Linked DNA regions of Paraneptunicella aestuarii. The protein of the gene in region 1 binds, or shares a complex with, the protein of each later gene. Links are inferred from orthologs where the notes say so. Each region holds a gene or a part of one and is shown on either strand. Other genes may lie near its edges. The genes, in order: KIH87_RS18015 and pabB.

Evidence for each region.
Region 2: the proteins of KIH87_RS18015 (region 1) and pabB are in contact, whole or in part, in a solved structure (PDB 8RP0), measured with the Escherichia coli proteins. The link is inferred for Paraneptunicella aestuarii from one-to-one orthologs.

What each region holds. Positions count from the first base shown.
Region 1 is NZ_CP074570.1:4,599,727-4,615,833, reverse strand. What follows is about bases 11,867-14,826. They hold KIH87_RS18015 (anthranilate synthase component II), read right to left. Parts: upstream 13,673-14,826; coding sequence 13,061-13,672; downstream 11,867-13,060. Other genes in these bases: KIH87_RS18010 (methyl-accepting chemotaxis protein), read left to right, coding at 14,429-14,826; KIH87_RS18020 (HDOD domain-containing protein), read right to left, coding at 11,867-12,671. Also shown: parC (DNA topoisomerase IV subunit A), read left to right, coding at 1-292; KIH87_RS18085 (hypothetical protein), read right to left, coding at 395-634; KIH87_RS18080 (LexA family transcriptional regulator), read left to right, coding at 925-1,506; KIH87_RS18075 (helix-turn-helix transcriptional regulator), read right to left, coding at 1,597-1,854; KIH87_RS18070 (hypothetical protein), read left to right, coding at 2,774-3,331; KIH87_RS18065 (hypothetical protein), read left to right, coding at 3,331-3,849; KIH87_RS18060 (hypothetical protein), read left to right, coding at 3,831-4,148; KIH87_RS18055 (hypothetical protein), read left to right, coding at 4,284-4,598; KIH87_RS18050 (hypothetical protein), read right to left, coding at 4,595-5,059; KIH87_RS18045 (ExbD/TolR family protein), read left to right, coding at 5,514-5,912; argB (acetylglutamate kinase), read left to right, coding at 6,434-7,267; astD (succinylglutamate-semialdehyde dehydrogenase), read right to left, coding at 7,374-8,843; astA (arginine N-succinyltransferase), read right to left, coding at 8,847-9,881; KIH87_RS18025 (aspartate aminotransferase family protein), read right to left, coding at 9,910-11,115; more of KIH87_RS18020, read right to left, coding at 11,508-11,866; more of KIH87_RS18010, read left to right, coding at 14,827-16,107. UniProt on the Escherichia coli protein: Part of a heterodimeric complex that catalyzes the two-step biosynthesis of 4-amino-4-deoxychorismate (ADC), a precursor of p-aminobenzoate (PABA) and tetrahydrofolate.
Region 2 is NZ_CP074570.1:1,815,915-1,832,036, forward strand. The notes cover bases 13,148-16,122. They hold pabB (aminodeoxychorismate synthase component I), read right to left. Parts: upstream 15,351-16,122; coding sequence 13,944-15,350; downstream 13,148-13,943. Other genes in these bases: KIH87_RS07655 (L-serine ammonia-lyase), read right to left, coding at 13,148-13,174; KIH87_RS07660 (CoA pyrophosphatase), read right to left, coding at 13,329-13,904; KIH87_RS07670 (fumarate hydratase), read left to right, coding at 15,758-16,122. Also shown: KIH87_RS07595 (H-NS family histone-like protein), read right to left, coding at 226-624; KIH87_RS07600 (electron transfer flavoprotein-ubiquinone oxidoreductase), read right to left, coding at 744-2,378; KIH87_RS07605 (electron transfer flavoprotein subunit beta/FixA family protein), read left to right, coding at 2,792-3,541; KIH87_RS07610 (electron transfer flavoprotein subunit alpha/FixB family protein), read left to right, coding at 3,541-4,467; KIH87_RS07615 (DEAD/DEAH box helicase), read right to left, coding at 4,586-5,941; KIH87_RS07620 (TraR/DksA family transcriptional regulator), read left to right, coding at 6,119-6,442; KIH87_RS07625 (CoA transferase subunit B), read right to left, coding at 6,515-7,171; KIH87_RS07630 (CoA transferase subunit A), read right to left, coding at 7,174-7,884; KIH87_RS07635 (LysR family transcriptional regulator), read left to right, coding at 7,992-8,885; KIH87_RS07640 (hypothetical protein), read right to left, coding at 9,001-9,762; KIH87_RS07645 (sensor histidine kinase), read right to left, coding at 9,822-10,514; HTH-type transcriptional regulator CysB, read left to right, coding at 10,751-11,725; more of KIH87_RS07655, read right to left, coding at 11,801-13,147. UniProt on the Escherichia coli protein: Part of a heterodimeric complex that catalyzes the two-step biosynthesis of 4-amino-4-deoxychorismate (ADC), a precursor of p-aminobenzoate (PABA) and tetrahydrofolate.

The DNA.
Region 1 (16,107 bases):
TGCGATTGTGCCCGAAGGCGCTTCGGTCAAACTTACTGCGGGCAAGCGCCCAATGACCCTGACGGCAAAAGATTTGGAATATTACCGTGGTGAGCGAGGACGCCGTGGTAGCAAGTTGCCGAGAGGTTTGCAGAGAGTCGATAGCATAGAAGTTGAATATACTATGGCGGGTCAGGCAGAAGAGGATCTTGCTGAGCATGATAGTGAACTGCCAGTGTCACAGGTTAATACTTCGGGTGAAACGAACGATATGCTGGCTGATTATTCAGATGATGTGGATAGTAACGAATAGTTAAGGAAATAAAGACTAACCCGGGAGTTGTTTACTTCAAGGCTATTTCGAGATTCTTTCGATGTTATTGAGAGATAAATACGGATTAACTCGACTGAGCTACTAAGACTCTCCGGGTTCCTGATTTATCAGGCGTTCGTTTTCTCTCAGTAATACGGAAATCGCTTGTGAAAAGTTGACGCCTATTTCGTCCCACCGAATAAGTAACTCTTCAGCGCCAAGTAAAATATTAAATGCCTCTTTTCTAACTTCACCGTCAGGTAAACCAGACAAAATTTCATCCTGTTGATTGAGCTTATCCAACAGTTCCTGGTAGGCTTTAGAATAGACATCTTTTTGCACTTGCTTGACTCCCTTTCTGTATCGTTCAGTCTATATCTCGCAAAAATACTTACTTTAAAAAGGCTCCTATACATTTAACAGAGCTATTTTGTTACCTCACTCATTATTTTGGGTTGATTATTTCGGAGGTGATAATTTCGATTTTGATACTAAAATATCTATTTGATTATAAAAGATTTCACATAAAGATATTCTTATGTCTTCAGGTAAAATTTGTGCAAATAAGTGCTTGGGGTCTGAGTGCACATTTAATAGAATGCTAGCGTGTAAATTTACCCGGGTATAATACATTGAACGAAAAAGAATTTGGGCAGTGGATAAAATCATTAAGAGCACCCCACATCACTCGTGTTGCCATGGCAAAGAAATACGACTGCCATCCAAATACGTTGAAGTCTTATGAAAATTCAGGCCGTTTACCTGATGTGGATTATTTGGTCGCACTATCAAATGAAACGGGCTATGACTTCAAAGAGCTTGTTAAACAAAGAGTCATTGCCAGATTTAGTTCTAACAATATCCTGGATCAAAAGACTGTCTTGCAAGTTTGTGAAGGTGCAACAGAATATACCGCTCCTCACTTACCGCCACTTCATCATGATTGGACAGCCGTTGGGAATGCGATGGAACCCACAATTAAGGAAGGTGCCAGAGTCATATATGACAGCAGTGAAACAGAACTTCAAGATGGCAAGATGTATATGCTCAAAATCAATGAGACTGTCTGTATTCGCCGGGTGCAACTGACACTTGAAGGCGGTATCAATTTGCTGAGTGACAATAACAACTACCCGCCTCAGACATTATCCAAAGATAAGGTAAGTGTATTGGAAGTGCTTGGTCGAATCACTTCTATCACTAACAGCTATTGATAGAATTATCACAGCCTCTTTTATTTCATCCCTGATATTGTTTTTCTTGTAAGCATAGCCCGCAATTGACGGACTATGCTTCATCTTTCATCAACTATGGTGGCTTTGAATTGCCCCCAGTTCTTGACCTGTGGCGCTACGATGCATGATGTCTGTCATCAGTTTATGGCAATCCAGACCATAACCACGACATAACTGCAAAAACTGGTTGATATTAGGCGCTCCTACATTTTTTTCCCAGTTCATTATCGTTTTGCGCGTTTTTACTCCAGCTAACTTGGCTGCTTCAGAAATTGTCAGTCCAGCCTGTTTGCGGATTACTTTCAGATCTTCACCTTTAATATACATGATTACACCTCATCCATTCTTTGGTCACTATTCAAAATAGAAAATGACACTTTGGGACACATCTCCATACAACCCGGGGATAATAATACATCCTTTTTTAAAAAAAACAACCTTATTGAGGTATAATAATGTCCTTTTTGTAATGTGCTTAGAAGGCATCTTCTATAATGGGTAAGGGATGTTGAGGCAGAGAGAGAGCCTCTAGAGCCTTTCCTTAGTGGGCTACCTAGATGTAAAACGATAGACTTCATCAGATCACTTATAACGTTTTTCTGCTTAAACCCAAAAAGACAATATAGTATCTTTTTTGTTGCGTAGTTATTCATGTTTATCCTCGTTGTTGTTATGTTTATAGCTGTTATCAACACTTAATCAGCCATGCTGCAGATGAGAGCGCAATGAGAATGACTTTCTGTGGGTGGGCACATACAGCGTTAAAAGTCGAAATCAAGACGTTCTCGGTATTTATAATTTTTTATCGCTGACTATGTTTGGTGAGCGTGATAACTGCAGAATCTGGATGGATTCAGATCACTAATATCTGGATGTCAATGTAGTGATAGATACCAATGGTAGATAAAATCACTATTAGTTATATGAAAATAAACTCCCTCACCGAGAAAATAAACTCAGCTTGTTGAAGTTAACAACATTACATGAAGTCGCTATTTTCATTGGCTTTACCGTCTTTTTTTACCAATTTTTCATAATTTTTGTGATCATTGGTTAGTATTTTTAGCATCCATGTGTTACTTTTTTGCCGTCGATTTCGCCTAATTTAGTGACATCATCGATCCTTCAAACAGAACCAGCAGTTCAATAATAGAACTATTGGTTGATTTTTGTAAAGAGATTTATGCCATTGGGTCAACTAATGTGGCGATTTGTTAATCACATATTACAATTTGAGAGATTAATTATGGTGGATGGAATAGCTAATAATGTGGGATACACCGTTTCCAAACATAATGTTAGCGGCGTTTCGGTAGCTGAAAATAAAAACGAGATTTCTAATGTTGCCAATAATCAGACTGCTGATGTGGTAAATGTATCGGACAAAGCGAAAAGTCTATTTGCTGCAGAGCTGGCTTTGCAAAATGGCCCGGGTGTTCGCCCTGAATCCCGTACTGGTGGTGTCGAGCTACAAAATGGCCCTGGCGTTCGCCCTGAATCCCGTGCTGGTGGTGTCGAGCTACAAAATGGCCCGGGTGTTCGCCCTGAATCCCGTACTGATGGTGTCGAGCTTCAAAATGGCCCTGGCGTTCGCCCTGAATCCCGTACTGGTGGTGTCGAGCTACAAAATGGCCCTGGCGTTCGCCCTGAATCCCGTGCTGGCGGTGTCGAGCTGCAAAATGGCCCTGGCGTTCGCCCTGAATCCCGTACTGGTGGTGTCGAGCTACAAAATGGCCCGGGTGTTCGCCCCGAAGAATATTCCGGTGATGTGGAAATACAGAATGGACCTGGAGTACGACCCTAGTGGAAGAGTTGCTATTTCAGTTATATAACAGAGTGACCTTTGTTCATATCGCTGTACCAGTATTGGCACTTATTACAGGCAAAAGGTTTGGTTCATTTTTGTTGACCAGTTTTATTATTGCCGCGTTTGATGGTTATATGAATCATTTAAGCCCGGAGCTACTGGTTATTGCTCGGGGGGGAGCGGTTCCTCCCGAGCTTCCCCATTATCCTCTTTATTGGTATGGAACCTGGGTGATTATCGACATGATGGCGATTGTCAGTATTCGCTATGGTCATAAGTTAATTCAGGAGAAACTGGGCTTCCTCGCCAAAGCTTATATGTTGGGTTTGTTATGTATGATTGCATTGCAAATCGTAGGCTATGTTGACAGTGTGTTCTTTCATAAAACCGACACTATTACATTGATTTATAGTGTTGGGATTAATGCAATTAATATCGCAATTGCGCTTTTGATGATTTGGCAATACATCATCCTTACAGTAAAGGAGACGTTTCGATGGCAAGCATCTTCGTAACCGTTTTTCTGTTGGCGTTGTTTGGCGTTGCGATCTTGATTGTGTATCTTTCTTTTACTGATTTTGAACGCGACAAAAACAAGGCGGAAGAAAAGATCAGAACAAGACTTGCGCCTAATATTGCTCAGTCTTTATTGGTGGAATTGGATGAAATGCATAATGAATCTGATTTTGTCGTTCAGTGTGAACGGCACAGCCTATGGAAAAAGAAAGTCACGGCTTATGTCAAAGGCATAGAGTCTGCGACCAATGATGCTAACGTTGTCAAATATCCTTTTAATAAACGGAATAATAAATAACACACTTTTCGGTAATATTTGCTACCCTTGTTGGATTGAGGTGAAAGGTTGCCTCCGGGTCTAATTGTGGTGAAGGTCATAGTACAAGCTATACCTCAAATTCAGGAATAACCTGTAAACTTAAAGGATACAAGGGTGCAAATTTTATCAGTTCTCATACTACTTCTGGTGTTCATATTTGCTGTTGCTAATACTTGGCAAGCTATTAAGTATAAGCCACAGAATACAGCTCAAAAAAAATCCACTATCCAGTCTCGCCCACTTCCCCATACAGCGCAGAACTTAATTTTGGAACAGGTTGAGTTGTGGGAGTATTCAGGCCCGCGTACCGGAGCCTATTATGCAAAACAGCAAGAATGGACTGCCAGAGCTCGCCATTATGTTGAGGGAATTAAACATCACGCACTTTATCAAACCGAAGAGCAAGATAAGCTGCGAAAGAATCTTTAGAGTTGGTGATTACGACTGGGTTCAGAGCTTTCTGTTATACTCAGTGCCTTGGTGAAGGCTCGGAACATTTGCTCTGGCGAGCTATTGTTATTAAAGGTGATCAAATTAAAAACGGCTGCTTGTTCAAGCGCGTCCACAAAGGCTGTTTGTAGTTCCTGTTTGCTGTAAAAGCCACTGTCATCAGAGCATGAAAACGATTGAATCAGCTCAGCCTCATCAATTCCATATATTAGGTAACTAATTGATTTGCTGGTTAAGCGAGCTAGATGAATCAGATTATCCCAGTCTGGAAAAGATTGGCCTCTAAGCCATTTGTGGAAGGTTTTTTCTGAAAGATTGACGCCTTTGCTAGAGTAATAATCTTGTAGCTGCTTTGGTCTTCCTCTTTGTTTCCAGCCTAGTATGTCGAGGGAAAGATGTAGTCTTTCTGCGAACTGTGATTTTGAAATTATGTCTACCATAGGTTCCATAATACCCTTGTTGGTAGATTATGTCTGTAGCTAATTTATTAATTAACCCGATTATTCATTGATTTTATTTATCCTGTGTCAGAAGTAATGCGGTTAAACAATGACTTTTAAGATGTAGCTTATCTTATGGTGAATATAATTGATTTTAAGTTCCTGCCGTGTAACTGAGCCTGGTTTGGGTTAAATAAAAATATTTATCAGGACTGCAATTTACAACTGACTTTTTCTCGTGAATCGGTTAATCTCGTCTCCCTTAAGCAATTTTCGCTTCCGCTTTTTCAGGCGCTATGATGCTTTTACCACTAGAATAACTGTTACGGCAGTTAGTATTACGTGAAAGCAGAATACTTCCTAAATTTTGGTGAGGCGCTTAAGATTCATCAAATCATTTACTTTATGACATTCTGAGTAATATACGCTTTAGATGTTATTTGAGGCTTAGACAATGAAGAAAAAGCATTTTCGAGATGAAGAAGACGCCAGTATTGATATGACACCGATGCTTGATATCGTGTTCATCATGCTGATCTTTTTTATCGTAACCACTTCCTTTGTGAAGGAAGAAGGGCTCGAAGTTAATCGTCCTGACAGCTCGGCTAACTCCAATTCAAAAGCTAAAACTGTGTCGATTTGGATAGATGAGCGCGGCATGATCTATATGAACAATCGTCTCATTGATTCTGAACGCGTTACCGCAAATATTCAAAGCTTTCTCGCTGAAAACAATACTGATTCAGCAGTGATTAAAGCTCACAAAAAGACCAAGCACGGCACGGTTGTTAAAGTATTAGACCAAGCTGCTGAAGCTGGTCTGCATAAATTATCAGTTGTTGTAGATAATTAGTTATTTAGGGCGGTTCCCATTATCGCCCTAAATACATTTTTATTTAAAAAACCACTTATTCAACAGCAAGTTAACTTCCCTCTGTGTTTTTGCGTATTGCAGTATAAATACCATTTGTTATGCTAATCTTTCTTTGGCAAAAGCTCTGTGAATGGAATTTTTGCGAGGTTTGAAGTATTGATGGGGTAGCAAATTTTCACCGTAAGTGTGTTTATTGTTGCTTGCTCCGCGGGCTTTAATCAAATTCTTCTGTTTATACTAAGCCTCATTTTGAGCCGTTTTGATTTAAATCGGGCAGCTTTTCTCCGGAACGTTCTCAACAATTAATTTTGGATACGCTTGGAGCAAGTTCATGGCACAGTGCCTATGAACGAAAATTGCAAACGATTTCAATGCTTGTAATGTACCCCATGCGTCCCAATTATTATGGTTTAACAGAAGTCGAAATGATTTTGACGGCATGTATTGGAATTTATAAATGTGCTCTCATGCTGGGCTAACCAATTTATCAGGAAACTACCATGACTGATCTGAGCAGAAAACCTATTGCTGTTATTAAAGTAAACGGCGATGTACTGTTGGATGACGAGGAATTACAGGGGTTGGTAGGGAATGTAAAAGAGTTAGTGGAAGATGATTGGAATGTTGTGTTGTTACATGGTGGAGCAAGCCAAACTAACGCTCTGCAGGAAAAACTGGGCATAACGACCAATCAGGTCGCAGGGCGTCGCATTACCAGTAAAGAAGACCTTAAGGTTGTAAAGCAGGCAATTGCTGGTGAGGTTAACGTCGATCTTGTTGCCGCTATGCAAGCTCAAAATGTCAATGCATTTGGTTGTCATGGCGCATCAGGTAAGCTCATTCAAGCTGTAAAACGTCCACCAAGAATGATTGAGGGCGAAGAAAAAGCGATAGATTTTGGTGAAGTAGGTGATGTAACCCGAATTAACTCTAAACTTCTGCAAAATATGCTCTATTTTAATCTTGTTCCTGTAATTGCGACCTTGGGCATTAGCGATGACGGCAAGATCTATAATATCAATGCCGATACGACCGTGGTGGCCATTGCAAGAGCTCTTCAAGCCGAGTTGTTGTTATTTACCAGCAAAAAAGGCGCTATTTATAAAGATATCGATGATCCTGAATCTCGAATTAAAAAGATTACTCGAGCTCAAGCAACTCATTTAATTTCGGATGGAGTCTTTCAAGGCGATACTATTTTAAATTTTGAGGAAGCGATGGGATTGCTTGATTATGGTGTTGAAATGATAGGTATCGCATCTTCCAGGGAACCGGGCACTTTCATTGATGTTGCAGATGGAAGAGGCCATTTCGGTACTTTGATTACCGACTAGAATTCATTACTGGTTTATTATTTCTATTGAGAACAAAAAAACGGCTAGTTCATTGAACTAGCCGTTTTTGTATTCGTTCTTATGTTGGATTTAGTCGTACAGAAGACTAAAACTTCAGACCAGGGTTTAGGCTGTCTGGGAATTGAACTTCGTCTAATTGCATCGAAGCTACAGGGTATGAGCAATAATCAGCAGCGTAGTATGCGCTGGCTCTATGATTACCACTTTCACCGATACCACCAAATGGAGCTGCACTGTTTGCGCCAGTAGTTGGTCTGTTCCAGTTGACAATCCCTGCGCGAGAACGCTTCAGGAATGTCTCAAACAGTTCTTTGTCGTCACTGATAACACCGGCTGAAAGGCCAAATACTGTGTTATTCGCTTCATTGATCGCATCGTCGATGTTGTCAAAGCGAATCACTTTCAATAATGGGCCAAAATGTTCTTCATCAGGTAATTTATCCAGAATTGAGGTGACATCAATAATACCCGGAGTCACAAATCCTGTCGCTGTATCTGTGTGCTCAAGCTTCACTAACGACACGGCTCCCAAATCCAGTAGCTCTTGTTGAGCATTAACCATCATTTTTGCTGCGTTGGCTGAAATCATGGCGCCCATGAAGGGTTGTGGGTTTGCATCGTAATGACCGACCTGAATATTGCGTGTGACTTCAATCAAACGTGCCAGGATCTTGTCGCCTTCCTCTGAGTTTTCCAGGAACAAACGACGAGCACAAGTACAACGCTGGCCTGAGGTAACAAAGGCTGATTGCACAATGTCGTGAACCGCACCGTCAAGGTTGGCAACATCTTTAACGATAAGAGGATTGTTACCGCCCATTTCCAGAGCCAGAATTTTTCCTGGATGCCCGGCAAATTGTTCATGAAGCAATTTACCTGTGCGTGAACTGCCAGTGAAGAACAAGCCGTCGATATCTGGGTTAGCGGCAAGCGCCTTACCAGTTTCAACATGCCCTTGAACCATGTTCAGAACGCCCGCAGGAATACCGGCTTTTTCCCATAGTTTTACGGTTTCTTCGGCTACTTTAGGGGTCAGATCACTTGGTTTGAAGATGACTGTGTTACCAGCAATCAATGCCGGAATGATATGACCATTGGGTAGATGCCCTGGGAAGTTGTAGGGGCCGAATACTGCAACGACACCATGAGGTTTATGCATAATATAGGCTTTACCTGCGGGCATCGGATTTTCGACTGTGCCTGTGCGCTCGTTAAATGCTCTAACTGAAATCGCTAATTTTGCAGCCATGCCGACGACTTCAGTGACACTTTCCCACTCAGCTTTTCCCGTTTCCTGAGCAATGATCTTGCCTAAACGTTCTTTGTTTTCACTCAGTAAATCAACAAATTTCTGGATGATGGCGATACGTTCTTCTGCACTACGAGAGCTCCAGCTTTCAAAGGCTTCACGAGCAGCTTTAACGGCACTATCTACCTGACCAGGGCTGGCAGATTTTGCCTTCCAAATAACAACATTTTTGGCGGGATCGACCGATTCAATATCGTGTCCTTCACCAGAAACCCAATGTCCTGCAATTAAGTGAACTTCTGCCACTTGCTAATCTCCACTAACGATTGGCGCAAAACGGATGAATTCACCATTCTCGACTTTAAGTGCCGACGCAGTTTTATCACTAATGCGCACAATCTGATTTTCTTCATCTACTTTCAGATTCAGCATTGCTGCTCTGAAATCTTCAAGTTTAGTATTAATCGCGAAATATTCTGGTTTGCCTTCCGCTATGCTTGAGTCAATGCTTACAGGTAAACGGCGACTCAGTCGAACTGTCCGAATATTGTCTATGTCTGCTTCTATACTAGGGCCTGCATCGAAAATATCGACATACCCTGAATAGGTGAATCCTTCGGATAGCAATAATTTCAGCGCAGGGCGAGTTCTTTCGTGCACTTCTCCAATCACAGCCTGCGCTTCTTTACTGAGCAGGTTTACATAGATTGGATACTTCGGCATTAACTCGGCAATAAACACTTTTTGCCCAACACCTGTCAGGTAATCTGCCGTTGGGAAATCCAGAGAGAAGAAGTGCTCCTCTAACCATTTCCAAAACGGTGATGAGCCATTTTCATCACTCACGCCTCGCATTTCAGCAAAGACTTTTTTCGTGAAGCGATTACGGTGTTCTGCTAAAAACAGAAAGCGGAACCGAGACAGGAAACGGCCATTGTGACCTTCTCGAGCCACTTCACGTAAAAACAGTGTACAGATCTCCGACATTCCCGTGTAATCGTTACATAGGGTCAGTGTTTCTACTTCGTTGTGTACACCCAACTCGCGAGAAGAGTGTACAACTATACCGTGATGGTAGGAGTAGAATACATCGTCAGTACCCACTGCTGCTTCTATCCCTGCCGTTCCTACAACCTCACCGGTTTCAGTATCTTCCATCACGAACAGATAATGCTCCGAACCGGGCTTATCCACGTGTTTGGAAAACGAATCTACTGCGCGGTCGATTTTGCCTTTTAAAAGCGTTTCATCAACCGGTAGGGAGGTGAAGCCTACTCCGGATTCCACTGCTATGCGGTTCAATGCTTCGTAGTCATCCTTACGGATAGGGCGCATGATTTTCATATCAGGTCGTCCTCTATGTGAGTTGGGATCAGCCTTGAACTACTTTGGCAACTGCTTTTTCGAAACGAGCCATACCTTCTTTGATGTCTTCTTCCGGGATAATCAAAGATGGAGCAAAGCGAACAACGTTTGCACCAGCTACCAGGCTCATCAACTTCATATCCGTTGATGCATTAAGGAAATCGCGTGAACGACCTTCATATTTTTCATTAAGAGCACAGCCGATCAACAAACCTTCACCGCGAATTTCGCTGAATACGTTGTATTTTTCGTTAATCGCATTTAATTCTGCACGGAATAGCTCTGCTTTTTGTTTAACACCGTCCAGTAACGCTCTGTCGTTGACAATATCAAATACGGTTTCCGCTACTGCACAAGCAAGGGGGTTACCGCCATAGGTACTACCGTGAGTACCTACTTTCAAGCTTGCTGCGATATCTGCGCGAGTTAACATGGCACCGATAGGGAAGCCGCCACCTAAGGCTTTCGCAGTAGATAGAATGTCAGGTGTTACACCTAATCCCATGTAGGCGTACAACTCACCAGTACGGCCAACTCCAGATTGAACTTCGTCAAAAATCAGCAGTGCATTGTGTTGTTCACACAACGCTTTTACGCCCTGAACGAATTCTTTGGTTGGGCTGATGATACCGCCTTCGCCTTGAAGAGGTTCCATCATCACGGCACAGGTGTTGTCGGAGATTAACGCTTTTACGCTTTCCAGATCATTGTAAATTGCGTGATCTACATTGCCTGGTTTTGGGCCGAAGCCATCAGAGTAGGCGGCTTGACCACCAACGGTAACGGTAAAGAACGTACGACCGTGGAAGCCTTGTTTGAATGCGATGATTTGGCTTTTTTCTTCGCCGTAATGATCCAGCGCCCAGCGACGTGCTAGTTTTAGTGCTGCTTCGTTTGCTTCTGCTCCTGAGTTGGCGAAGTAAACGCGCTCTGCAAATGTTGCGTCAGTGATCTTCTTGGCTAAACGAAGCGCTGGCTCGTTGGTGAATACGTTGCTTAAGTGCCATAGCTTTTCGCTTTGCTCTTTTAATGCTGCGACTAATGCAGGGTGGCAGTGTCCAAGACTGTTAACCGCAATACCGCCTGCAAAATCAACATACTCGTCACCATTTTGATCCCATACTCTGGAACCTTGTCCTTTTACCGGGATCATGGCTGCCGGGTTGTAGTTTGGGGCCATAACTTCGTCGAATAACTCACGAGTAACCTGCATTTGGGTCTCCAAAATTAAAACATCTACCAATTGGTATAAGACCTGAATCTATTAATGAGATAAGAGTATCTATGACAGATATTCAGGTTCATTAGTCAAAAAAGAAGCCGCATTATTCCAGAAATGGCGGCATTTGTCTTGTCTTGTTATGTCTTTACAAGCCTTTATTTTCAAGGGGTTCAGTAATTTTGCAGGAATATTGAATAAGTATACGCATCGTGTTGATGCGGGCTGCACTAGCGATTGATATTGCTGGCACCTGTCACGGGTTTCACAAAAATACCCTGCATGTTTATTTGCACAAAAATATTGTAATTTTTTGAGCTGTATGAGCAAAAGAAGGATAAATAAACTACATCAACTTCATATTAGGAGGAGAGCTGAATTGTTTATTATTCATCATCCATAGTTAGATTCAAACTGCGTAAGTCGGTGCCTTGTAAAGCCAATACGGTTGTTGCCGCCATGTGGAGTGATTTAAGAAAAGCTTTGGCTTCATCTGTAGAAATAAGCTTGTATCGTTTCAACATATTGTATTTGCTGTAGCCGTTGCCTTGTAGCAATACTTTCGCAATAGGGCTCATTTTTCCCCATGGTGTTTTTAAGGCAAATTCTTCCATCGCGTTGGCAATAAATACTCTGCGCATTCCCATATGGGAGATAATTCTTGAACTGAGTGATATGGAGTGTTTCCACATTAAAGAGAGTAAAACATCCGAAGTCGGGCCGATCTTGAGTAAGGCACTGTGCTCGTCCCTTTTTTGATCATCATGGGCTTCTATTAATGCTTCTCTATGTACTTCATCGAAGGTTTTGAAATACAGTTTTGTAATGATCAACTTACCGAATTCGTGGAACATACCCAAGATAAAAGCGTGACCAGGATCAACCTTGGATAAGGTGGCTATTCGTTGGCATGACACCGCAGAGCCAATGGCATGTTCCCAAATTTTGGCTTTAAAGACGGGATAGGGGTCGGTAATTTGAGGGATTGCACGTCGAAATACCATTGATGGAATAACCATTTTCAGATTTTCTATACCGAGAAAACTTAATGCTATACGTAAGTTTTCAACAACAACTACTCGTCCCAGACGATCGGTTTTGCGGTATTTGGGCGTATTAACCAGCTTTAACAAATCTGTGGCCAACCAGCTTATTTGGGCGACCAGAGGCTCTAATTTTGCTATTGATGTGGCTTTAACCGACAAGGTATCCAGCAATTCAGGCAAACCTTCATGAATACCGAGTTGCTTGGAATATAACTCTTCGAGATCTTCCAAACGTAGTTCAACGCGTTCACAGACTGCTGCGCTAATTTTATCCCGGACGCTTTCGACAAAGTTTTCTTCAGAGCGTTTATTTAGCTCCATGTCTCTTTTGGCAAGCTTTTCAATGCGCAGTAGATTACGACGAGCGTTAAACTGCTCTGACTGTTCAGCTTTGACTTTGCCTTCAACCTCAACACCAGCAACTTCCTGAGCATTTGATAAACCAATCAGCAGATTGTAGAAACGGTTATCTACTTCTTGATTAATGTCCATTCTGTCAGTCATCTATTCACTCTATCCGGGAATTAAACTCATTGATTAAAATGCAAAGAGCGAGCATTTATTTACTCGTTGCACCTGATGTTTACCTGCTCATTATTAAGCCACTTTTAACTGCTATATGGGGGATCAGCCCTAATAAACATAACCTGTAAGGTATAAAGTCATTCAGTTGCTGTCTTGCCTAACTTTACGTCAATATTCAGAAGTTACTAAATTTTTTACTTAGGTATTAAGCATAATACAAGTCATATAAGGGGTGCACTAATATTGAGCTGAAAACCAAAGGATTTTTAATGTTTTTGATAACTATTTCTCAATTTCCATAGATAAAGTGCATAACCTTGCTGATTGCGCAGAATGTTTTTCTTCCACTTTAACGATAACTTTAGAGATTATTGCCTGGAATTTGCTTTTGCTATCGCAATGAAGTTTTCAAGCAGTTGATGTCCATGTTCGGTTAACAAGGATTCAGGGTGAAATTGCACACCAAAGATGGGAAGAGTTTTATGCTCAATTGCCATGATCTCTTGGTGCTGCTCTTGTGCATTGTCTCCATCCTTTTTAACCCAAGCTGTTATATTGAAACATTCGGGTAATGAGTCGGCTGCTACGACTAATGAGTGATAGCGTGTGACTTGATAGGTTGGTGGAAGGTCTTTAAAAACACCTTGGTTGTTGTGGCTGATTCGAGATACTTTCCCATGCATTACTTTGGAAGCTCTTTCAACAGTAGCGCCAAAAACCTGAGCTATGGCTTGGTGTCCAAGGCAAACGCCTAACATGGGAATGTGATGATGAAATTCACGTATTGCTTCCAGGGTTACGCCTGAAGAGTCAGGTGTGCATGGGCCGGGGGAGAAGACTAAACAATCTGGTGCTAGCTCGGCAATGCCTTGTAAGTCAATGTCATCGTTTCTGACCACGACCACTTGTTCGCCAATTTCTTCAAAATAACGAGCTAGGTTGAATGTAAATGAGTCGTAGTTGTCTATTAGGAGTACCAAGGTTTATTGCACCTTATAAAAGCGTCGGTTCAAGCGATGAAAATGTCACGCCATGAAAATGTGCGTGGATGCAGGATGATTCATGGAGTTCACAAAAGCTGAAATTAGACCGTTAATCACAGCTAAACTCAAGTCTCTTGCTCATAAACATCCATACAAGCGCTACTTCGAAAGAGGCTTTATGTTTTCTGTCCTTTACATAAGTAATTTTAAGCTCACAAAACAGTTTATTTTTCGGTAATAAGTGAATCAAAAGCTGTTATGTTGTTTTGCACTATTATGGTTCAAAATGTTGAGAGGAAAAAATAAACCATATCGTTTTTCCATATGCCACTTACTTTGTTCTTAAATTTGAATTAAATGCCAGTAAAATGCGAACTTTAGAGGGGTTTAGTTCGCAAAAATGAAAAGTGTCAATTGGTATCACTGCATTATCTTGGTGCTTTTTACCTTTGGTTATTTCTGCTTTAAAACAGTTATTGTTAACTTCATCACTTTTTAGTGACTATAAGTCAGAGTTAAGTCAGATGGGCTTTATAGCTTGGGCTAATTTTATTCGGTTATAAAATTTGTCGTTCTTTGAGGATGTTAGTTATGCAATTGTCTTTACAAATCCGTTTAATGCTAGCGCTTCTTTTTACAGTGCTAACGTCTCTTATTATTACGGGATTTTTCACAGTATTTATATCGACATCTGAAATGAATTCAACTTTAGAACATCAATTTAAACAAGACTTGGGTTTTAAAAGAAATATTATGAAAGAGGAGGTGATGGGTTATTTTTCCATGATAGATAACCAAATTACTTTAATGGCGAGCGATAAAAGTATTGTGTCAGCAATCCACGACTTTACGCGAGCATATAATCAGTATTCAACTCAACGGTCTATACCGACAGAGCAACTCCAGAATTCGGTTCAGAGTTATTATAAAGACGATTTTGCGAATAAGTATGAAGAGCAAAACTCTGAGAGAATTAGTGTTCTAAATATGTTTGGAGGACTAAGTCGAGCCACTGAGTTGTTGCAGTATGATTTTATCAGTAATAATCCCAGTTCACTGGGCGAGAAGGATAATCTAAACGATCCTGGGTCGGTGAGCGACTATGCTCAACTACATAAACAATTTCACCCGGATATTCGTCAATTTCTTAAAACCTTTGGCTACTATGATATTTTCCTGGTCGATGCCCAGTCGGGAAACATCGTTTATAGCGTATACAAGGAGCTGGATTTTGCGACTAATCTGATTACCGGGCCTTATGCGGGTTCGGGTATTGGGAAAGCTTTCAAAAAGGCTCTATCTTTGCAATCAGGGGAAACCTACCTAACCGACTTTGAGCCTTACTTACCCTCTTACAACAATCCGGCGAGTTTCATTTCCAGCCCAATTTATGATGGGAGTCAGCTAGCCGGTGTATTGATTTATCAAATGCCCATTGATCGTATCAATAACATTCTTACCCAAAATCAGAAATGGGAAGAAATGGGATTTGGCTCAAGCGGAGAAGTGTATCTGGTTGGGGAAGATTCTCGTCTTCGCTCAGAAAGTCGTTTTTTCATGGAAAATGAAAGCGATTACATTGAGGCGTTAAAGCAAGCTGGCATTAAAGAGTATGAATTAATTGCTTTGAAAGGCACGGGTATCAGCTTGCAACCAGTAAATAGCGAAGGAGTACAAAAAGCACTGCAAGGGCAGAGTGGTTTTCAGCATATTCGTGATTATCGCGATGTTCATGTCTTGTCTTCTTACGCGCCAATCCAAATTGGTGATATGACATGGGCGATATTGGCTGAAATTGATTATGAAGAGGCTTATGCACCAGCCGAATCACTTACCAGAAGTATTATATCCGCGACAATTTTAGTGAGTGTTTTGCTTGCTGTAGGAAGTTTAGTTGTTGCTACCTTGCTTGCCAAAAGACTGCTGCGCCCTATTAACCGAATCGGCAATCATTTTGATGAGTTGAATTCAAATGAGGCTGATTTAACAAAGCGGCTTCCTCCTTCCGCTATTAAGGAAATCCGTCGCATTGGTGACGGATTTAACCTGTTTGTTGAGAAGATCCAGAGGGTTGTTGACACCATTAAAGGAGAAGCGGAATCCATCGCATCAGCAAGCGCGCAACTTAGCGTAACGACCAAGCAAACCAGTATTTCGGCACAGCAACAATATACTGAGGCGATGCAGGTGACAGAGTCCGTTGGTGAGTTCAATCGTTCTATTACGGAAATTTCCAGTAACTCAACTTCTGCCGTTTCAAATACCAACAAGACGCGAGAGAACACGCTTCAAAACACTAGTCGAGCTAATGATGCTGCATCTCAGATCCGAATTTTGGTAGAAGAAGTGAATGGTTCTTCAGAGGCGATGAGTAAGTTAGAAAAAGAAGTGGAAAGCATTAGTGGTGTGCTGGAAGTGATTGATCGCATTGC
Region 2 (16,122 bases), 2.8 Mb from region 1 along the record:
AGGTGATTTTTAGTGTTATTGCTTTAAATCGTGTTGGAGTATTTAACTATTACTATTGTTAGGAAACGTACGAAATAATATAAGGCGAGAGCTGTAAAAGAGAGATGTTGCAGCGTGTTAAAATTAACGAACATCAAAGATCATAGTCAATGGTATTACGTTAATGATGAGCTTTTAGAGTAGCTCATATGTCACAAGATACACGCTGCAATAAAACAATGTTAATTAGATTTTAAAATCGTCTAATTCAATGCCGTTACTTAGTGCTTCTGAGAATATTTTTGGCATTCTACCAATACCAGTCCAGAAGTGTGGCTCACCGTTTTCATCAACCAGTCGATATTTTACAGGACGCTTTTTACCAGACTTGCTGATTTTAGAAATAAGATCTGATTCGTTTAAATCAGTCAAGCTTAAGCCTGCGGCTTTAAGTTGCTCTTGAATTTGAGCAATTTTTTCTTGCTTTTCAGCTTGAACCTGTTTTTCTTCTTTTTCTCTTTCTTTTTTATTTTCAATAATTGAGTTCAATTTCGCTACTACTTCTTCTAATTCATCACTACCTAGATCCTTGACCGCACCTTGCAAACGTCTGCCGTGAGTCAAAATCTGTAAGAATTCAGACATGTTTTTTCCCCGAGTTAGAAAATTAAGTCACAATAAAAATTTATTCATTAATAAAATATAATTATATTAAAAATTATGCAATAAAAAAGCGGCTGTTGCCGCTTTTTTTAAATAAATATTTACATATTTGGATAATTTGGTCCGCCAGCACCTTCAGGTGTAACCCAACGGATATTTTGACTAGGATCTTTAATATCGCAAGTTTTACAATGTATACAGTTTTGCGCATTGATTTGGAATTGAGAATTACCTGAATCATCGCTCACAATTTCATATACACCTGCCGGACAATATCGTTGAGCAGGCTCATCATATTTCGACAAATTAACCTTAATTGGAATATTTTCATCTGCCAATTTTAAGTGGCATGGCTGATCTTCTTCATGGTTAGTATTGGATAGATAGACTGAAGAAAGCTTGTCAAAACTGAGCGTTCCATCGGGTTTTGGATAATCAATTTTACTCGCTTTATTTGCTTCTTGAAGCTGTGCATAGTCTTTGTGATTATCTTTTAATGTGAAGGGTAATTTGCCCTGACATATATTTTGATCGAAGGTATTGAAAGCCCCTCCAATGATAGAACCAAATTTATGTAATGCAGGGCCAAAATTACGTGAACTATGCAGTTCTTTATACAGCCATGAATTTCTAAAACGTTTTTCAAAATCAACTGAGGCTGAATCGTTTTTGATGGCTTCAAAAATACTTTCCGCTGCTAAAATGCCAGATTTCATTGCGGTATGATTGCCTTTAATTTTGGCAAAATTAAGAGTTCCAGCATTACAACCTACCAACATTCCGCCCGGGAATGTCATATTAGGTAAGGAATTGAACCCTCCTTTTGCAATCGCTCTTGCGCCGTAAGATACGCGCTTTCCACCTTGTAAATATTGTTTGAATACAGGGTGATGTTTCATGCGTTGGAATTCGTCAAATGGACTTAAGTGTGGGTTGGAGTAATTTAAGTCAATGATTAAGCCTACAAGCACCTGATTGTTTTCAGCATGATACAAATAGGCTCCGCCGCTGGCATCGGATAGCGGCCAACCTGCAGAGTGAACGACTAAACCTTCTTTATGTTGTTCAGCCGGTATATCCCAAATTTCTTTGAATCCGATAGCGTAATGTTGCGGAGAGGCGTCTTTATCCAATTCAAATTTACTGATTAATTCTTTGCCTAAATGTCCACGACAACCTTCTGCAAAAATCGTGTGTTTGGCTCTTAATTCCATGCCGGGTTCGAAAGAGTCTTTTTGCTCTCCATTGATATCCAAACCCATATCGCCAGTAATAACACCCGCAACTCGGCCGTCTTCATAAATAATTTCAGATGCCGGGAAACCAGGAAATACCTCTACGCCAAGCGCTTCAGCCTGTTCTGCCAGCCAGCGGCAGACGTTACCCATACTCACGATATAATTGCCTTCGTTGTGCATGGTTTTTGGCGTCATGAAGTTAGGTAAGCGAATGGCTTTTTCTTCGTCTCTCAACAAATAGATATGGTCTTCTGTGACTTTGGTTGAAATGGGAGCGCCTTTGGCTTGCCAATCGGGGAATAGTTCATCAAGAGCGCGTGTTTCCAATACCGCACCTGATAAAATGTGAGCGCCGACTTCAGAGCCTTTTTCGACCACACACACCATTAATTCAGTGTTGTTTTCTTGTGCCAATTGCATAATTCGGCATGCTGTGGCAAGACCCGCCGGACCTGCACCGACGATTACTACGTCAAATTCCATCGATTCTCGCTGCACTGAGATATCCTCCGATAAGTTAGCCTGTATCGCCTGTTTTAACTGTTGTTTTATTGATTAAACGGGCGAGTTTTTTGTTCTTTTTATTTAAAAAGGGATGTGCTCCCTAATTTTGTGGGTGTAATTGTGTTGGTCGAATGGGCATAGGTCAAGTTTTGGATTATGAGAATAAAGAGATTTATATACTCGAAAAACTCAATTATCTCGAAATTTGCGTCGTAAAGAAAATTTCCCTTGAAATTGCAGAATAACGCTCAATAGTTCAGCAAAATGCGCGTTTCAGGTTGACGTTTACGTAAACAGCAAGTAGATTGCTCACACTAAATTTAAAGTCAATGTCAACGTTCAAATGAAGCTAACCTGTTTTTACTCCTGATTGGAATGAAAAACAGGTGGTTGATATAGAGGTCATGATGAAAGTACTAGTTCCGGTTAAACGAGTCATAGACTACAACGTTAAGGTCAGAGTGAAGGCTGACAACACGGGTGTAGATTTGGCTAATACGAAAATGTCGATTAATCCTTTCTGTGAAATTGCTGTTGAAGAAGCAGTCAGAATGAAAGAGCAGGGCAAGGCAACGGAAGTTGTTGTTGTTTCTATTGGTGACAAGAGCTGCCAGGAACAAATTCGTACAGCATTGGCATTAGGTGCTGACCGCGGTATTCACATCGAAACAGAAGAGAATCTTGATTCTTTGCAAGTGGCCAAACTATTGGCAAAAGTGGTTGCAGAAGAAGCCCCTCAAATTACCATTTTAGGCAAGCAAGCCATTGATTCAGACAACAACCAAACCGGTCAAATGTTGTCTGCGTTAACCGGTATGCCGCAAGGTACTTTCGCATCTGAAGTCAAAGTTGAAGACAGCACTGTGCAAGTGACTCGTGAGGTTGATGGTGGTCTGCAAACGGTTGAGTTGAATCTTCCTGCGATTGTAACCACCGACTTGCGTTTGAATGAACCTCGCTATGCTTCTTTGCCTAACATCATGAAAGCCAAGAAAAAACCGATTGATGTTAAAGCCGCTGCCGATTTCGGTATTGAGCTGGCTTCCAAAGTGACAACTTTGAAAGTTGAAGCGCCTGCACAGCGTCAAGGTGGTGTGAAAGTGGCAGATGTTGCCGAGTTGGTTGCAAAATTGAAAAACGAAGCGAAGGTGATCTAATGGCTATTTTGGTTTATGCAGAACACGACAACCAGCACCTGAAAGCTGAGTCTTACAAATTGGTTAATGCTGCACAGCAAATGGGTGACGACATTCATATGTTGGTGGCTGGTGAAAACTGTGGCGCAGTTGCAGAGCAAGCGGCAAAAGTGACTGGCGTAGCGAAAGTATTAGTGGCTGATAATGCTGCCTATAAAGATCAATTAGCTGAGAACGTGGCTGATTTGGTTTTGGCCTTGGCTGATGGTTATAGCCACTTGTTGGCAGCTGCGACAACTACGGGCAAAAACTTCATGCCTCGCGTTGCGGCGTTGCTGGATGTTGCACAAATCTCTGACATTATCGCAGTGGAAAGTGCGGATACATTTAAGCGTCCTATTTATGCAGGTAATGCCATTGCGACTGTACAAAGTGCTGACGCTGTAAAAGTGATTACCGTTCGTGCCAGTGCCTTTGATGCCGCAACGGAAGAAGGCAGTGCTGAAGTTCAAGCGATTGATGTGGTTAAAAGTAGTGATTTGGTTAAGTTCGTTTCTCAAGCGTTGACCAAATCTGAGCGTCCAGAATTGACCGCTGCCAGTGTGATTATCTCTGGTGGTCGCGGTATGCAAAATGGTGAGAACTTCAAGTTGTTGGACGGTATCGCGGACAAATTAGGCGCTGCAATTGGTGCGTCTCGCGCCGCTGTTGATGCTGGCTTCGTACCTAACGATATGCAGGTTGGTCAAACCGGTAAAGTGGTTGCGCCTCAACTATACATTGCTGTTGGTATTTCTGGTGCTATTCAGCATTTGGCTGGTATGAAAGATTCCAAAGTGATTGTTGCTATCAACAAAGACGAAGAAGCGCCGATTTTCCAAATCGCTGATTATGGTCTGGTTGGTGACTTGTTCCAGATTCTACCTGAGTTGGAAGCTGCTTTATAAGCTGCTTTTAATTGCTTTTTATATTGAAAGGGCGCTGATATTTATCAGCGCCCTTTCTTTTTGCTTATTTTCTTTTTGCGTCCGTTCTTTTTGAGAGCCCTTTGTTGGCTATTGACGATTAATCTTCGATATCGTCATCGAAATCCTGTATTTCTTGATCAAGCGTAGGGCGCTTTTTCTTCTTTAAGAATGGTGCATCACCCACATCTTTTCCTTCCATTGTTTTAACCAGTACAGTCTTTCTTGGTTTTTTCTTAACGGCAGCCGAACCTGATTTCCCGTCACTCTGTTTGTTACCAGAAGGTCTCGGTTGGTTTTCTTTGAAACCTGAAAATTTAGCCGGTAATTCTTCTACTGTCTCAAAGTTAAACTCTTGTTGTAGCTGTTGTTTCAATAGAGTAAAGGTACGCCAGTCTTTCGGGCCTACCAGAGCAATTGCGGTGCCTTCGTTACCAGAACGACCTGTACGACCAATGCGGTGAATGTATTCATCGGCTGTTTTAGGTAAGTCAAAGTTGATCACCAACGATACCGTTGGAATGTCCAGTCCTCTGGATGCCACGTCAGTTGTGACTAATAACTGATGCTTGTTCAGAGAGAAATCCTGCATGATGGCAGCACGTTTGCTTTGAATCAGCTCACCACTGAGCGCCGTGCTGTTGATACCCCATTTTTGGCACAGTTCGCTTAAACGGGAGGTGTCTTCGCGCGTAGCGGTGAAGATAATCGCTTGCTTAAAGGACTCCTTGTTTAACAGGTGTTTAAGCAATAGCTCCTTGTGCTCAATGTGATCCGCAAAATAGAAGTGTTGCTTGATATCGGCGTTTGCCTGATCACTGGCATCAATGTTGATGTGCAATGGTTGTTTTTGTAACTCTGATGCCAAGTCGTTTACTAATACGCTGTGCATAGTTGCCGAGAACATCATGGTTTGGCGTTTACGATGATCAGCGGCCTGGTTGATCTGTTTCAGTTGCTCCTGAAAACCCAAATCCAACATTCGGTCAGCTTCATCCAGAATCAGCATTTCCAAGCCATTTAGAAATAAGCTCTTGCCCTGTAAATGGTCAGCCACGCGCCCTGGCGTGCCAACAACGAAAGCCGGGTTTTTGTTCATGGTTTTGGCTTGATCGTTGTAATTGTCTCCACCAACCAATAGCGCAGCTTTCAAAGGGGTATTCTTGATCAGTTGCAATAACTCGTTGAATACCTGCTTGGCAAGTTCGCGAGTGGGGGCTAGTACCAACACTCTTGCATCACGTTTACTTAATGCCTTTTGCGTTAAGGTTCTGTGAATAGCGGGGATCAAAAATGCCAGCGTTTTTCCTGAGCCCGTTTTGGATGAGGCCAGTAGATCCTTTCCTAATAAGGCGTGTGGAATGGCTTGTTGTTGAATGGGAGTTACCGTGGTGAACTCTTTTAATGCCAGGATTTTTTGAAGACGGTTGTCTAAGGGTAAATCAGAAAATAACACTATGGTGCTCGGAAACGATGAATGCGGTCATTATACGGATATACCAATCTTAGAGATATACATTGTGCGAATTAATAACACACTCTAATCATTTACAGGCAATTTGCGGTAGATCAAAACTCATTTTTACGACAGCGACTAGGCTTAGCAAAGATTTATAGAGGTCTGTAATTGCTTATGAATACAAATCAAACCCGTGAGATCTTATTGAGTAAACAACGTCGCTTACAGCGTAGGGTTTCCATGATTGATCTGGATTTTCGCAGGGAAAGGGACGATGACTTTGAGGAATTAGCCACTGAATCTGAAAATGATGAAGTGCTAAGTGCTTTGCAAAATGAAGCGATTGTGGAACTGGAGCAAATAACCAAAGCATTGCATTTACTGGATTGTGGTCGATATGGTAAATGCCTTGATTGTGGTCAGGATATTAGCAAAGAACGTTTACAGGTGTTGCCTTATACCACTCTTTGCTCAAAGTGCGCCAGTGACGATAGCTAAAAAAGAAAGCCATCAAAAGAAAGCCATCCTTGGCAACACCAAGGATGGCTTTTCTATTAATCAGACTAGAAATTAGAACTGCATTTCAGGGACGTCGCCTTCTACGACTAATTCACCTTCAGTTTTCGCTTTAATCTCTTCAACCGATACACCTGGCGCTCTTTCAATCAGATAAAACGCTTTGTTGCGTACTTCCAAAACAGCCAGGTCTGTGATGATACGAGTAATACAGTTAACACCTGTTAGTGGCAACGTACACTCTTTCAACAATTTCGACTCACCATCTTTGTTTGCATGAGTCATGGTAACAATGATGTTTTGCGCACCGGCTACCAAGTCCATTGCGCCACCCATACCTTTGACCAGCTTGCCCGGGATCATCCAGGAAGCGATGTTGCCGTTTACGTCTACTTCAAATGCACCCAGTACAGTGACATCAACGTGACCACCACGGATCATGGCAAAGCTGTCGGCAGAGTTGAAGATCGAAGCGCCAACGGCTGCGGTAACTGTTTCTTTACCAGCGTTAATCATGTCAGCGTCAACCTGTTCTTCAGTCGGGTAAGGGCCCATACCTAACAAGCCGTTTTCCGATTGCAACATAACGTGAATATCGTCAGGGACGTAGTTAGCTGCCAGAGTAGGAATACCAATGCCGAGATTGACATAATCACCATCTTTGAATTCTCTCGCTACACGCATAGCGATTTGGTCTCTTGATAATGCCATGATTAGTTTCCTCCTGCCGGACGGGTTACTCGACGCTCGATACGCTTCTCGAAAGTGCCTTGAATAACGCGATCAATGAAAATACCCGGAGTATGAATTTCGGTAGGTTTCAACTCACCAGGCTCAACAATTTCTTCAACTTCCAGAACGGTGATTTTGCCAGCAGTGGCTGCCATAGGGTTGAAGTTCATTGCTGTGTCGCGATAAATACAGTTGCCTAGTCTGTCTGCTTTCCAAGCCTTAACGATAGCGAAGTCGCCTACAATACCTTCTTCAAGAATGTATTTACGACCATTGAATTCACGCACTTCTTTGCCTTCAGCGACTGGTGTACCGTAACCCGTTGCAGTATAGAAACCGGGGATACCTGCACCGCCAGCACGCATTCTTTCAGCAAGCGTACCTTGAGGAGTCAATTCAACTTCCAATTCGCCAGACATCAGCTGCTTTTCAAATTCAGCATTTTCACCGACATAAGAAGATACCATTTTCTTGATTTGGCGATCTTCAAGTAAGATGCCCAAGCCAAAACCATCAACACCACAGTTGTTGGAAACGATGGTTAAGCCTTTTACACCCATCTTTTTGATTTGAGCGATTAATCCTTCAGGAATACCGCATAGGCCGAATCCGCCTGCAATGATGGTCATGTCGTCAGTCAGACCAGCCATGGCTTCTTCGTAACTGGTGACCACTTTATTGAAACCTGCCATTTTTACTCCGCAGTTTATGAATTTGTTATCATTATTGGAAACAGTTGTTAATATGTAAAATTAAATAAATTTCTTAATTAATAAATAAATTTTATTAAATTGCGCTGATGAATATCTCATTAAAACAAGTTAAAGCCTTTGTGAAAGTAGCACAATGTCGCAACTATGCCGAAGCGGCTGAGCGATTACATGTTTCGCAGCCTGCCTTATCGATTGCTATTCGCAACTTGGAACAAACCATTGGGGGGGCTTTGTTCAGCCGTTCAACACGTAAAGTGGAACTCACACCTGAAGGACAGGAGTTTTTTCCGGTTGCCAAACGGTTATTGCAAGATTGGGAAGAAGCCTGCTCCGATTTGAATAACCTGTTTAGTTTGCAAAAAGGGAAACTCACTATTGCCGTTATGCCGTCGTTTGCAGACACCATGCTGCCTAAGGTGTTACTGGCGTTTCATGATTCTTATCCCAACATCAGTATTTCAGTACAAGACGTTGTTATGGAATCAGCAATGAATGCAGTCAGAGAATCTCGTGCAGAGCTGGGTATTACTTTCGAAAGCGATACCCTTGATGGTTTGGACTTCTTGCCTTTGTTTGATAATGACTGTGTTTTGATCTGTCAGCCTGAACACGAGCTAGCGTTGCAAAACGAAGTGGATTGGGACCAAATCAGTGCATTTCCCTTTGTTGCTATGAACTGGGGCTCAACGATGCGACGCTGGATCGATGAAGCTTCAGTTGAGCACAATCTAACCTTGAATATAACAGCCGAAGCCGGGCAGTTAGTAACGTTAGGGCAATTCGTTGCAGTTGGTATGGGGATCTCGGTCGTGCCAGCCTTGTGCCGTATTCAAATGGAAAACAAAGGTTTGGTGTGTCGACCTATTCGCAACAGTGGTTTGATTAAACAGGTTGGCATTGTTCGGCGTCAGCGGGGCAGTTTGTCTGTGGCGGCGAATGCGTTTATGGAGTTATTACTGGCTGAGAAGTTTGATATTTAACTTTAGTATAGAGATAGAAAGAGATGGGAAAACTTGGGGAAGTAAGCCGTCGGGCGGGGTGCGTAAGTTGCCCGACAGCTCAACATTACTCGGTATTTTTATTACTTTGGCTGTTTTACCATTTTTTCTTGGGTGCAAACAAGACATCCAATTCGTCTTTTTCTTTTTCAAGACGTCTGGCGGCATCTTCTGCGTTTGAATTACGCAGGTTCTCCTGGATCTGATTCAGTAACTGCTCAAGGTGAGCTTTCTTGGTTTTGGTGTACTCGTCTTGAGCAGGAAAGTTGCTCAAGGCGATAATGGCTTTTTCCAAATATTGGCGAGCAGAACCCATCATTTGTGATTTAATTGCGGAGTCGGCTCTACGATAAAGCGTGTCTACGTTGACTCGCAACTGCATTCTATCCAGTCGTTTGTCTTCGGCAATAAAGGTTTGTGTGTCCACTTTACCTTTGCTGTGCTCAGAACGGAGCAGGGCGCGAAGTTTCTTGAGGCTTTGAATACAAAGAATGATTTGCTTATCGTTATCCGGGAGAGTGATGTTTTCGTCAACTTCTGCGGGACTGGGCGTAATATTGTTAATTCTTTCACTGGATTCTTTAACTCGCTGCTTAATATCTGCGGCTTTGGGGTTAAGTTCCAGAATGATCTTCAACGCATTGTATATGCGTTTATGCATGATGAGTGCGAGGTTAGGGGAAACAGGAATTTGACCGGAAGCCAATAAGACGTTTTCTGTCTCATCGACAATAGATTTTTGCTTGGCAATCTCGGTACGTCGCTCGGCTTCAACTTTTTCTTTGTGTTGCTGAATGGCGTTGATCATTATTGCCAACACTATCAACGTAACAATTAAAATAATAACTATTGTAAACATTCGTTTTGAGTATCCCGTCTTTTATTATTTGCGTTCTTACCTGGACGTGTAGTGAAATCTTACGGTAATTTCAGCGTAAATACACTACCCCCAAGCGAACCACCATTCGCCAAATGAACGCTTCCCTTTTTATCGCCATTTATGTGAGCTTCTGCAATCATTCTAGCAAAAAAAAGTCCTAAACCTGTTCGACCACTACTAATATTGAAGTCGCGCATGTTAGTTTCATTGTTCTTTAGCATAATATCGGGATAACCCGGACCATCATCTTCAATAGTAATCACAAAATAGTCATCTTTCTCGTTTGCGTGTATCAATATTTCATTATTACCGTATCGCATTGCATTAATAAGTACATCATTGAGCATAACATTAATGAGATCCGCATCCAGATACCAAGACATATCGTCTTCTGGCTTTTCAACGGTCAACTTGATGTTTTTGTGGCTGATGTAGTTTTGATTCGCTGCAAAAAGTTCATCCAGAATATCTTCGACAAAGTGTTCCTGAATGTTTAACGGTAGCTGATCCAGCTTGACTCTATACAAGGAAAGTAGCTGTGCTAACCCGGTATTTAGCCTTGATGCTTCATATTGAACCGTAGCAATTTGATCGCCTTGCTTTGTTCCGACGGGAAAATATTCGCCCATGTTTTCAATGGATTGCATGAGCAGAAGCAACGAGTTCTTCATGTCGTGTACCGCCGAAGCGAGCACGGCAGAAAAATCTATACGGTTGTTGCGATCTGTCATGGTTACAAGGTTTTTGCTATTTCGAGTTCTATTAACCTGGTTATCTTATTGCGACTCTTAAGATGGGTCAAACATAATCATTTTTATGTCGTTTTACGCCATAACTTATTATTTCAAAAGGCGAAAAATTGGGAAATGTGGAATTTTTTTTAAAAACTTATGGAATTAATTCTTCCGTAGGTATATATAATTTGCATAATAAAATTTAAAGAAAGAAGAGTTAGGTTGGTCAAATCATGAAGTTACAGCAGCTACGATACATAGTAGAAGTACTCAACAACAACCTGAATGTCTCCGCGACGGCTGAAAGTTTGTACACCAGCCAGCCAGGCATTTCAAAGCAGGTAAGAATGCTTGAAGATGAGTTGGGAGTGCAGATCTTTGGTCGTAGTGGCAAGCACTTAACTCACGTTACTGATGCGGGTAAAGACATTATTAACATTGCCCGGGAAATTTTGGCCAAGGTTGAAAGTATCAAAGCCGTTTCTCGTGAACATACCCTGCCAGATCAAGGCAAACTGAATATTGCCACTACTCATACCCAGGCTCGTTATGCGTTGCCTGCGGTAATCAAAGGCTTCATGCAAAAATATCCTAATGTATCTTTGCACATGCATCAGGGTACGCCGTCACAGATCAGTGATTTGGTTGCCAAAGGTGAGGCTGATTTCGCTATCGCAACTGAAGCTCTCCATCTATATAACGATTTGGTGATGTTACCTTGCTACCATTGGAATCGCAGTATTATCGTAAATCGCGATCATCCATTGGCACGCAAAGAAAGCATTACCATTGAAGATATTGCTCAATATCCGTTGGTCACTTATGTGTTTGGCTTTACGGGGCGCTCTGAGTTGGACGAGGCTTTTTCTCGCGCAGGGCTAGAGCCTAAAATCGTCTTCACAGCCACTGACGCTGACGTTATCAAGACTTATGTTCGCTTAGGTGTGGGCATTGGTGTTATCGCGACAATGGCGATTGACGAGCGTCTGGATGAAGATTTGGTGAAAATTGAAGCGAGCCATCTATTTGATTACAGCACAACCAAGATTGGTTTCCGTAAAGGTTCGTTTTTGCGTAGCTATATGTATGATTTCATCGAGCGTTTTGCCCCACATTTGACCAAGGATGTGATCGAGCGCGCCATGACGCAGAAGAATAATGATGAAATTGAGAAGATGTTCCGAGGCTTAACACTGCCTTTGCAATAGTCCGCAACAGCTCAGGCTAAATAAAAATGATGTGCTCAGGCTTTTAAGCAAGAAGCACATCATTTAATTAGCGTTTTAACACTCAATAATATTCACAGCCAAACCGCCTCGAGCGGTTTCTTTGTATTTGGACTTCATGTCATTACCTGTGTCCCACATGGTTTTAATGACTTTATCCAGCGTGACTTTTTGCACACCTGTACCGCGTAATGCCAAGCGAGAGGCGTTAATCGCCTTGATTGCACCCATGGCATTACGTTCAATACAGGGAACCTGAACTAAACCGCCGACCGGATCACAGGTTAATCCCAAATTGTGCTCCATGCCGATTTCCGCAGCATTTTCTACTGAATCAGGAGAACCTCCCAGGATTTCGGTTAATGCACCTGCTGCCATTGAACAGGCGACGCCGACTTCTCCCTGACAGCCTACTTCCGCGCCAGAAATAGACGCATTTTTCTTGTAAAGGATGCCGATGGCTGCGGCGCAGAGTAAAAAGCGCGCGGCTGTTTCTCGATCGACAGGACGAACAAATTTGTCGTAGTAACTGAGCACTGCTGGAATAATGCCCGCTGCTCCATTGGTGGGTGCGGTGACTACACGTCCGCCAGCGGCATTTTCTTCATTAACCGCCAATGCAAACATATTCACCCAGTCCATGGTTTGCATGGGATCTTGCGTTTTTTCATTACATAAACGGCGATATAAACCGGGTGCTCGGCGGGTGACTTTAAGCCCGCCTGGCAAAATACCTTCCGTTGTAATGCCGCGCTCTATACAAGCTTGCATCACTTGCCAGATAGACCAGAGCTTATCCAGCACTTGTTCTTTGGACTGAAAGACCTGCTCGTTTTTCATCATTAGTGTGCTGATGCTGAATCCATTCTCTTTGCATTTACCAATAAGCTCTGCGGCGCTTTCAAAAGAATAGGGAACATCTTGCTCTGCGTGCTTTAACGCGGTTATTTTTTCTTGCTCGAAATCTTCCGCTTTAATAATAAAGCCGCCACCAATGGAGTAATAAGATTGGCAGGCCACTTCTTTCCCGGCTGAGAATGCACGTAAGGTCATGCCATTGCTATGCAAAGGTAAGCATTTGCGACGATGAAAGACGATGGCATTTTCACGAGGAAATTGAATTGCCTGAGTGCCGTTTAGCATTAGTTGTTCGGTATTCGCCACTGTAGCAAGCATTTGATCGACTTGATCGGCGTCTACGGTTTCTGGAGTTTCACCCAGTAAGCCTAGAATAACGGCTTTTCCAGTACCGTGCCCTTTGCCGGTTTGTCCCAGTGAACCAAAGAGTTCTACAGTGACACTATTCACTTGCTCAAAAAGCTCTTTGCGTTTGAGTACATTAATAAAATCATGAGCTGCCCGCATGGGGCCGACAGTATGGGAGCTGGAAGGGCCAATCCCGATACTGAACATATCAAAAACACTTATCATTGAAGTCGCAGGGTAGGTTACTTTAATCGTTTAATTGCTATTGTGGCTCGACAATGAGCAACGGGGAAGGCTGACCAGCGAAGCGACATAGTCTCTTACTGTAAAGATTTGTTTCTAAAGTGGTTTTCAGAGTAATGAAAGTTGCGCTTTGGGGTTATAAATTTTCAGTCAAATGGTTCGACAGAATTCTCACAAATGCCGCTGTCGCTCCCCAAATATAAGTATCTTCCCAGGGAATGAAGTAAATGGAGTAATCGACACCATTGCGATGCACGGGTTCTGCAATGTGGTTGCGCTTGTCGACCAAGTAAGACAACGGAACTTCAAATACCTGCTCAACTTCATTCCGGTCGAGCTCCAGATCAAAATAAGGCTCGATTAAGCCAACATAGGGCGTGACCTCGTACCCTGAAACGGTGCGAAACGACTGCAAATTGCCAATAATCTTGGTGTACTGACGTGACAAACCGATTTCTTCTTCGGTTTCTCTTAAGGCCGTTTCTTTCAGGCAGCTATCGTAATCTTCGTGGCGTCCACCCGGAAAACAGATTTGTCCGGCATGGTGTTTTAAGTGAGAAGCACGCTTGGTGAACAGCACAGTTAACTCGTCCCGACAGACAACCGGGCAGAGCACTGCGGCTTTTTTTCCTGCTCGTCTGAGCGGAAAATCTTGTTCATCTTCAATTCTACGCAGGTGGTGAAACCGTTGTAAAAACTGCGCTTCGTTCATCAAAGTGTTGTACCTCTAGACATTCATGTTTGTACTAAATCATGGCTTCTGCTGTGTTGCCAGTAACGGCAGTATTTTAGCCACTTTGTCTAATGTTTCCTGATATTCCAGTTCTGGTTTAGAGTCAGCTACAATGCCGCCGCCAGCCCAACAATATATGTTATTGTTTTCCAACAACAAGGTGCGTATGCAGATGTTGCTGTCCATATCTTGATTGATACCCAAGTAACCAATACTGCCACAATAAATATGACGATGATTCGGTTCCAACTCCTCAATAATTTGCATCGCCCTTATTTTGGGAGCTCCAGTAATGGAACCGCCGGGAAATGCATCTTGTAGCAGTTGTAAGGGCGAACAATCTGATTTCAACTTCCCGGTGACTGTGCTAACTAAATGATGAACCGCAGGAAAGCTTTCTATATCAAACAGTTTAGGCACGTTTACGCTTCCTGGCTGACAATTTTTACTCAAATCATTTCTCAGTAAATCGACAATCATCAGATTTTCAGCACGATCTTTAGGAGAGCTTTGCAATTCTTTTGCCATCTCTAAATCGTTTTGGGCTTCAGGCATTCTCGGACGCGTGCCCTTTATGGGCTTGGTCTCGACAATGTTGTCTTTTACTGCAAGAAAACGCTCGGGCGAAATGCTTAAAATTGCACCATGTTGGGTATTCACATAGGCCGAAAATGGTGCACTGTTGGCATTGCGTAGCATTTCATAGGCCATCCATTCATCACCGGAATATTCACTGGCAAAACGTTGTGCCATGTTAATCTGGTAGCAATCGCCCGCTAGCAAGTATTCATGAATACGGTTCAGGCAGGATATGTATTCTTCTTTACTTAGATTGCTGTGCCATTCTTTCTGCAATGTAAATGGTTCAGCGTGCTCTTCCTGTTGCTCGATATTAAACAGCGATTCCAGATAGGTTTTGCTTGGGTGAGGGTAGTTGGGGTGATAACAGAAATAAAACCCATTATTTGCTTTATCCTTAATAACCGACCAACTGTAAATGCCTACTTGCAATCCCGGCGTGTGATATTCATTGGCTGATACATTATCGACCTTTTCCAGTCCTTTGCCCCAGTCGTAACCAAAGTAGCCCATAGCGCCCACAATGAATGGTAGGTGAGTATCGGGATTCGATGTGTTTTCAAATAACCTGTTTTGAACCGCAGTGATTGTGTCTATAACGCTTAATGCTTCAACATCAGGCAACGGGAATTTGGAGTCCAACTGGCAATGTTCTTGTTCAATGGTAATAGTCGCAATGGGTTCTGCGACAAAAATATCAAAGCGTGCGTCCTGATGTTGGCTCTGGGTTGAATCCAGTAAAATTGCCCCCGTTAATTGCCTAAAAGGCTTAAATAATTGGGTGATATCGACATCAATGTTTGTTTTGATGCCGGATGCAAGTTGTTGTATCTGAATCTTATGCATTAATTTTCTTAAATCGATCTAAAGCGGCACTTTTTGTTTTTCTTGTTAAGTCACTCGTTGAATCACTTGCTCTGTATGGTTTAAGTCTGGCCTGCGTGCCGGAAATAAAGCATGGTGCGACTGTGATTTGAACAAGGAAAAAGTGCGTTTGTCATGGAGCATGAAAGGCAAGCAGGTTATCATATTGTGCTATTACTTAGAAACACGCAGTGGAGATAGGAATTCGTTTTGCGTAAAGGTTTCTCGGCGAGTGAGTTGTTGAGCTATCTTTCAGGATTAACTAAAGAGCAAATTCCTATCTCAAATTCAGGGTTAAAGCTCTTTTCTATCTATTTCTACCTAAGTGATAGACAGTCTGAGTTTTAAGCCGAATGTTAGGCAATCATGATATTTTTTACGAGGCACACATGACCGTTATTCGTCAACAGGACTTTATTGACAGCATCGAAGATGCTTTGCAATTCATCTCCTATTATCACCCTCTTGATTACGTTAAAGCTGTGGAAAAGGCTTATGAGAAGGAGCAAAGTCAGGCGGCTAAAGACGCAATGGCGCAAATTCTCATTAACTCTCGCATGTCTGCCGAAGGTAAACGTCCTATTTGTCAGGACACGGGTATCGTTACCTGCTTCGTGAAAGTGGGAATGGGCGTGCAATGGGATAAAACCGATATGACGGTACAGGAAATGGTGGACGAAGGCACTCGCCGCGCATACACCAACCCTGACAACCCGCTTCGTGCATCCATTGTTGCGGATCCTGCGGGTAGCCG